3 regions of the Rhodococcus sp. NPDC057297 genome follow, and region 1 is predicted to be linked to each of the others. Evidence: riboswitches for the same ligand, from Rfam matches in the RefSeq annotation. Region 1 holds a riboswitch; each other region holds the start of a gene.
What was found. Region 1 has a riboswitch for S-adenosylmethionine ahead of ACFULT_RS23250 (bifunctional o-acetylhomoserine/o-acetylserine sulfhydrylase). Riboswitches for the same ligand answer to the same signal wherever they lie in the genome.
Positions count from the first base shown of each region.

Region 2: it holds a riboswitch for S-adenosylmethionine, as region 1 does, so the genes downstream of both, ACFULT_RS21335 (mandelate racemase/muconate lactonizing protein) here and ACFULT_RS23250 (bifunctional o-acetylhomoserine/o-acetylserine sulfhydrylase) in region 1, are expected to answer to the same signal.
Region 3: it holds a riboswitch for S-adenosylmethionine, as region 1 does, so the genes downstream of both, ACFULT_RS12190 (putative leader peptide) here and ACFULT_RS23250 (bifunctional o-acetylhomoserine/o-acetylserine sulfhydrylase) in region 1, are expected to answer to the same signal.

Region 1 covers NZ_JBHUZE010000010.1:6,073-8,268, reverse strand. The annotation lists gene ACFULT_RS23255 (MFS transporter) at 1-831, opposite strand, end outside; SAM riboswitch class IV at 1,162-1,289, shown strand; gene ACFULT_RS23250 (bifunctional o-acetylhomoserine/o-acetylserine sulfhydrylase) at 1,466-2,196, shown strand, end outside.
Region 2 covers NZ_JBHUZE010000008.1:160,746-162,941, reverse strand. The annotation lists gene ACFULT_RS21345 (hypothetical protein) at 1-307, opposite strand, end outside; gene ACFULT_RS21340 (DUF3558 family protein) at 318-761, opposite strand; gene ACFULT_RS21335 (mandelate racemase/muconate lactonizing protein) at 920-1,360, opposite strand; SAM riboswitch class IV at 1,390-1,510, opposite strand; gene ACFULT_RS21330 (DUF305 domain-containing protein) at 1,792-2,196, opposite strand, start outside.
Region 3 covers NZ_JBHUZE010000003.1:463,409-465,604, reverse strand. The annotation lists gene ACFULT_RS12195 (ABC transporter substrate-binding protein) at 1-1,101, opposite strand, end outside; gene ACFULT_RS12190 (putative leader peptide) at 1,202-1,297, opposite strand; SAM riboswitch class I at 1,302-1,404, opposite strand; gene ACFULT_RS12185 (LLM class flavin-dependent oxidoreductase) at 1,470-2,196, opposite strand, start outside.

The DNA.
Region 1 (2,196 bases):
GAACGCAGCCAGGAACACGGCCATCGATGCCAGCCCGAAGAACGTTCCCCTCAGCTTGAAGCGGTCCGCGAGCCATCCGCCGAAGTAGTTGCCGGCTACCATGCCGAGGCCGTAGATCATCAGCGCGACCGGCACCAGAGTGCGTGCCAGTCCCGCGACGTCGGTCAGCGTCGACGAGATGTAGGTGTACACGGCGAACATGCCACCGAAGCCGACCATGCCGACGAACAGCGTCATCCACACCTGGCTTCGGCGAAGTGCACCGAGCTCGGTGATCGGATTGGTGGTCGGCATGCCGTCGAGACGAGGCATCCACATGATCAAGGCTGCGACGGTGAGGGCACCGATCACGCCCACGACGGCGAACGCACTGCGCCAGCCGAGGAGTTGCCCCAGCCAGGTGGCTGCGGGAACACCGACGACGTTGGCGATCGAGAGTCCCATCATGACCATGGCGACCGCTTTGGCCCGCTTGCCCGGCTCGGCAAGATGCGCCGCGACGAGAGCCGCGATGCCGAAGTAGGCACCGTGAGGCAAGCCGGCAACGAACCTGGATGCGACCAGTTCGTTGAAACTGGGAGCGAACACGGTGCCGAGGTTGCCCAGGGTGAACGCCACCATCAGAGCGATCAACAGTGCTCGACGCGGAACCCGCGCGGCCAGGGTTGCAATCGCAGGCGCCCCGACGACGACGCCGAGGGCGTACGCGGAGATCATGTGACCGGCCGACGGCTCCGAGATTCCCATGCTCGACGCCACGTCGGGAAGCAGACCCATCGACGCGAACTCGGTGGTCCCGATGCCGAACCCACCGATGGACAGGGCGAACATCGCGAACCGCCGCCGTGTGGAGTGCGGACGGTTACTGGTACTCAGACCGTGCGACACCTTCGAACGCACGGCGCCGACATTTCTGGCGAGGGCGGAATCGGTGACAGACACGGCACTACGACCTTTCGGGTTTTCGGAATCGATCAAGAAGATAAAGGACGAACTCAGTCGGCAACGTCCGAGGCATCGATTCTCATCCCCCGCACAAGCAAATTTCGAATCCTCGGGCGGTGATTGTGCTCACGCCCTAGTCCAATGAACATTCCGCAGGCGGGTTGTGCCCGGACTCCTTGTTTCCCGAATTCGATCGCACCGCTAGGATTCACGCCAGGTCATGAGTGCCAGCATCGAGCCCCGGCTTGCTGGCCGGCAACCCTCCAACCGCGGTGGGGTGCCCCGGGTGAGAAGACCTGGTTAGTCGGCTGCGCGCACGCGTGGCCGTCGAGCAAGCGCGGGCCCGCCACGGTGATGTCACATGATGTCGGCGGGCCCACTGACCGGGACTGTCCGATGCGTCGGCGGCCCCAGGAAGAGGTTGATCATGTGTTGTTGTACCGATACGCCCCGCCCCGGCTCTTCCGACCAGAGCCGATTCGAAACCTGATCATCCTTCGAAGACGGAGTTATCACTCACATGACCGACAACACCCCTGACGTCGTGGACGCCACCGGCGCCCCCATCGAAGACCCCACTGCTTCGTGGGCATTCGAGACCAAGCAGATTCACACGGGTCAGACCCCGGACGGTGCGACCAACGCGCGCGCTCTGCCCATCTACCAGACCACGTCGTACACGTTCGACAACACCGATCACGCCGCCGCGCTGTTCGGGCTGGCAGAACCGGGCAACATCTACACCCGCATCATCAACCCCACCCAGGACGTGGTCGAGCAGCGCATCGCTGCTCTCGAGGGCGGGGTCGCCGCCTTGCTCCTGGCTTCCGGTCAGGCGGCCGAGACGTTCGCGATCCTCAACCTCGCGGAAGCGGGCGACCACATCGTCTCCAGCCCGCGTCTGTACGGCGGAACGTACAACCTGTTTCATTACACGCTCCCGAAGTTCGGCGTGCAGGTCACGTTCGTCGAGGATCCGGACGATCTGGAGCAGTGGCGCGCAGCCATCACGCCGAACACCAAAGCGTTCTACGGCGAGACCATCTCCAACCCGAAGAACGACATCCTCGACATCCCCGGCATCTCCGCGGTGGCGCACGAGAGCGGGATTCCGCTCATCGTCGACAACACCGTCGCGACGCCGTATCTCATTCAGCCGCTGAAGCACGGCGCGGACATCGTCGTGCACTCGGCGACGAAGTACCTCGGTGGGCACGGCACCGCCATTGCGGGCGTCATCGTCGACGGTGG
Region 2 (2,196 bases), on a different contig from region 1:
TGTTGAAGACAACCTTCATTTCTTCGACGACGTCGATATGACTCTGCAACACGTCGACCATGTTGTTCTCGCCGCCTTCGGCTTTGTCGGCGAAAACCTTCTGCAGATGAAGTCCCATATCGAAGTCACCCCAGCCCGTCAGATCCCGAAGGTCCCGGGCAGTGTCCTGGTGTGCCCGTAGTCTCTCGATGTATTTTTCGCAGGACTCGTAACACGCCTGTGCCGCCTCGGAATTCAGGTACAGCTGATTGTTGTCAGCAGCTAGAGCTAGCGCCTGCCAGTATGTTGTTGGTTCGTCACTACTCATTTAGCCCCCCCTACTTGGACGCGGCAGGAACCGCGGACTCTAAATCTTCGACATGCATGGCTACCACCTCGCACGCGTCCACACCGTCTGCTTTGTTGTACAGCGCTTTGAAGACCACCACCCCCCGCGGCACCTCGACAGCGATCTGGCAGTCACGGATCGCGTCACCGAACTCAGTCCTGAACATGTAGGCGTCGCGCCCACCGATGAATAGATCGCGGCCATCCAAGTTGGTCGATTTTGCCCGAGCCTCAGCGATCGTGTGGTCCGTCGAAGACAGCACGCTCAATCCATAGCGCGAGTCGGCGCCACCTGGCGCCCGGAATACACATCTACCCCAGTCCGGGACTTCGATGCCCCTGCCCCACCCTGCTTCGCGGTACTCAGGATCCAAGCCCGTTGCCGCGACTGCCGACTGTTCGATGCTGCACGGATCCCAACGTTCAGCAGCCACGGGACTGCCCTCGACACCCCCACCGCATCCGGCAAGGAGAGCCAACAAAGCCACCTGCGCCGCTATCCGTCTACGCACCCGACCCCCTCGATCACGTCGATCAACAGGTTAGACGCATCGACCATCGAAACGGTTCCACTTGACCGCAGTGCGGTGACCTACAGGTCGGCCGGTCGTGCGAGGGATCTGACTGTCGACTCGGATGCTCGATACCCTGCCTCGTACATCCATGGCCAGTCGGCGAAATCCTCCGGGTCGACGACGAGGGACTCGATCCCGCCGTTGCCGAGCCGTTTCGGCCGGTTCGCCGGGTGGGACGGGAAGTCCTCGATCAGGTACTCACGCTGAAGACTTTGACGAAAGATCAGCCACGTCTCGGGAGTGAAGCCAACAGCTTCCGCCCTCTTGGCAAGATCTATCCACGCGTCGATGTTGGTGTAGCCACCGTCGAGGATGTGTTGCCTCGTCGCGATCATCGCGAAGGTTCCGTACCAGATCGGCGGGTAGTCGAGCAGGGTTCGGCACCACCGTCGCCTGCGTTCCGGCGGGATCGGGTTCCACTTCGCTTGTGCCTCAGCAAGTCCGAATGGATCAGACATGACTCACCTCGTCCCGGAGGTTCGGTACCTCCATCGACTTGCTCGCCGACGGTCGTCGGTCGAGCCGGTTCTTCCCCTGGGGCACCCCTGTCGATGGAAACGGGGTTGCCGGACAGTCGGCCAGGTACCGCGTGACTGCCACTCTTGAACCTGCATCCGACGATACTCGCCTTGGTCGTCGACCGACCAGCACTACCTCGTCGTCCGACGCGTGCGCTGAATGAACCGTCTCGAACCGATCATGTTCGACGTCGACCTACGGCACGAAGGGAATACCGTTTAGCAACGGTAGTACGAACAGACCTTGCAGCGACGATGCATGATTCGAGCCACGCCCGAACGGTTCCTCCCTGCAGTGTGACACCCAGCGAAGGGCCGCATCCCCGTCGAGGTGAATGAGGATGCGGCCCTTCGTTGGACAGAACTTCAGATCAGCCCAGCAGTTGCTGCATGGTGTCGATTTCTTGCTGCTGCGTGTCGACGATCGTGCGGGCCATCTGCTGCGCGTCCGGGTTGGATCCGTTCGCGATCTCGGCTTGCGCCATCTCGATCGCACCGGTGTGGTGAGCGATCATCATCGTCAACCACTGCCGATCGAACTCCGCACCCGTCAGGCCGGCCAACGCATCCATGTCCTGTTGGGTCATCATGCCCATTCCCGAGCCGTGATCCATGCCGCCCATGGTGCCCATGTCCCCCGAGGGTGCGGGCTGACCCCACTCGGCCAGCCAGCTCGTCAGCTGGTCCATCTCGGGCTGCTGCGCGGCAGCGATCGCCGACGCCAACGCCTGCACGTCCGGGTTGTCGCTACGGCCTTGCACCATCTCCGCCATCTC
Region 3 (2,196 bases), on a different contig from region 1:
GCCTGCTGCGTCGAGAATCGATTTCGCCTTCTCCGGGTCGTACGTGACGTCCGCCAACTCCGTGTAACCGGGGGTCTTGCTGGCCAGCGTGCTCGTCGCGACCTTGAAGTCGGGTCCGAGAATGGTGTCGATCAGTTCCTGACGGTTGATCGCCGGCACCAGCGCCTTACGGACCTCGGGATCCTGCAGCACCCCGCGAGTGACGTTGGGTTGGAAGCCGAACGGTGTGCCCGGGTTGGACGTCGTCAGAATCTGCCCTCCGGTGGCCTCGATCTGCGGCGCGTCCTGAGGAAGCGCGTCGGAGATGGCGTCGAGCTGGTTGGAGGACAAGCTGCCGGTACGCACACCCGACTCGGGTACGACGGTGAACTCGATCGTGTCGAGGTATGCCTCGCCCTCGTGTCCGAACACGTCCGAGCCCCAGTCGTACCCGGTGCGCTTGGCCAACGTGACCGACCTGTCCTGCTGATAATCGGCGTAGGTGAACGGCCCGCTGCCGACGTTGGAGCCGTCGCACCGTTCCTCGGCAGGCTTGGCGACGGTGGACAGCGCCTGAAGGCCCAACTGCGCCGTCGACGTCGCCTGCAGGAACTGTGCGTTCGGGCCGTCGAAGTCGACCTGCGCAGTGAGCGGGTCGACGACAGTGGTGCCCTGGTAACCCGACAGGTAGCTACCACCGAGCGGCGACTTGGCCGTGGTCAGGATGTTCACGATCGAGTCGAAATTGGCCTTCACCGCCTCCGCGTCGACCGGTGTGCCGTCGCTGAACGTGACACCGTCCTTCAGCGTGAACGTGAACGACGACGCGTCGGGTGCGACTTCCCAGCTCTCTGCGAGCCAGGGAGTGATCTCGCCCGTCTCCGGGTCCTGATCCGTCAGCGAGTCGACGACCTGCCTGACTACGTAGATCGTCTGGTTGGTTCCCGACTGAGCGGGGTCCGAGCAGGTGGGAGCCCCCGACAGTCCGTAGCGCAGAGTGCCACCGGCGGTGGGCTCACCGGCGTCGGCCGCGGTGGATGCCCCGCCACCGCCACAAGCTGTGAGCACGATACTCAGGGCAGCGACAGCGCTGACACCTGCAAAAACTGAACGTGAAGACACCGAGATACTCCGGATCTTGATAGGACGCCATCGACGCGCGCGAGATCGCCGCGCCGAACCAGGCGGAAAGGGATGAAGAGCGTGCAGTCCGAGTTGAAACTCAGCGGCGACAGATCGAGCCGGACAACCGGCACAGATCCACGTGAATACGGCCCCAGGCCGTGACGAAGCCCTCGCTGTGCTGCGTGCTGTTCATCGTTCCTCCATCGGTCCCGGCGGTAGCACCCTCACCCGCGTGTTTCACCCCGCGGGGGGTTGCTGCGACGTCATGGAGCCAGGTCTCTCGGTCGCTCTGGATGGTGTTTCGCCGACGAGTCTACGACGACGCAGGCGGGTCACGCCAATTGGGTAGGTTTCCTACCGGCAAACTAGGTGAAGTTCTTGCGCAGTACTTCCCCGAAGTGCTCGGCCTCCTCGAGGTGCGGATAGCCGGAGAAGATGAACTCCTCGATCCCGACGCCGACGTACTCGCGGATTCGCTCGGCCACCTCGTCGTGGCTCCCGACGAGGGCCGTGCCCGCTCCGCCGCGGACCAGCCCGAAACCGGCCCACAGATTGGGTCCGACCACAAGCTTCGTTCGGTCCCCACCGTGCAGATCCAGCATTCGCCGCTGCCCTTCGGATCCGATGCTGCGCAACGCTTTCTGGCGCCGCGCAACGAGTTCGTCGTCGACACCCGAGATCAGATTCTCCGCGACCTGCCACGCCTCCTCACTGGTTTCCCTCGTCACCACGTGCAGGCGAATCCCGCCGCGAATGCTCCGCCCCTTCTCCCTCGCGGCGGCCTTGACCGCGGCGAGCTTGTCCGCGACCTGCGCGGGCGGTTCTCCCCAGGTGAGAAACACGTCCGCCTCGGAGGCTGCGACGTCGATCGCCTCCGGCGAGGACCCGCCCAGGTACACCTCGGGCAGCGGAGTAGATGCGTACCCGCCGAATCCACCTGCAGGCCGGTCCACCTCGTAGAACTCACTGTGCACCGAGACTGCCTCGCCGTCGCCCACGGCTCGCGCGATCTGGAGGAACTCCTGCGCTCGACGGTACCGCGACTGCTTGTCCAGCGTGTCGCCGTACGCTCGCTGCTCGGCGTCGTCTCCA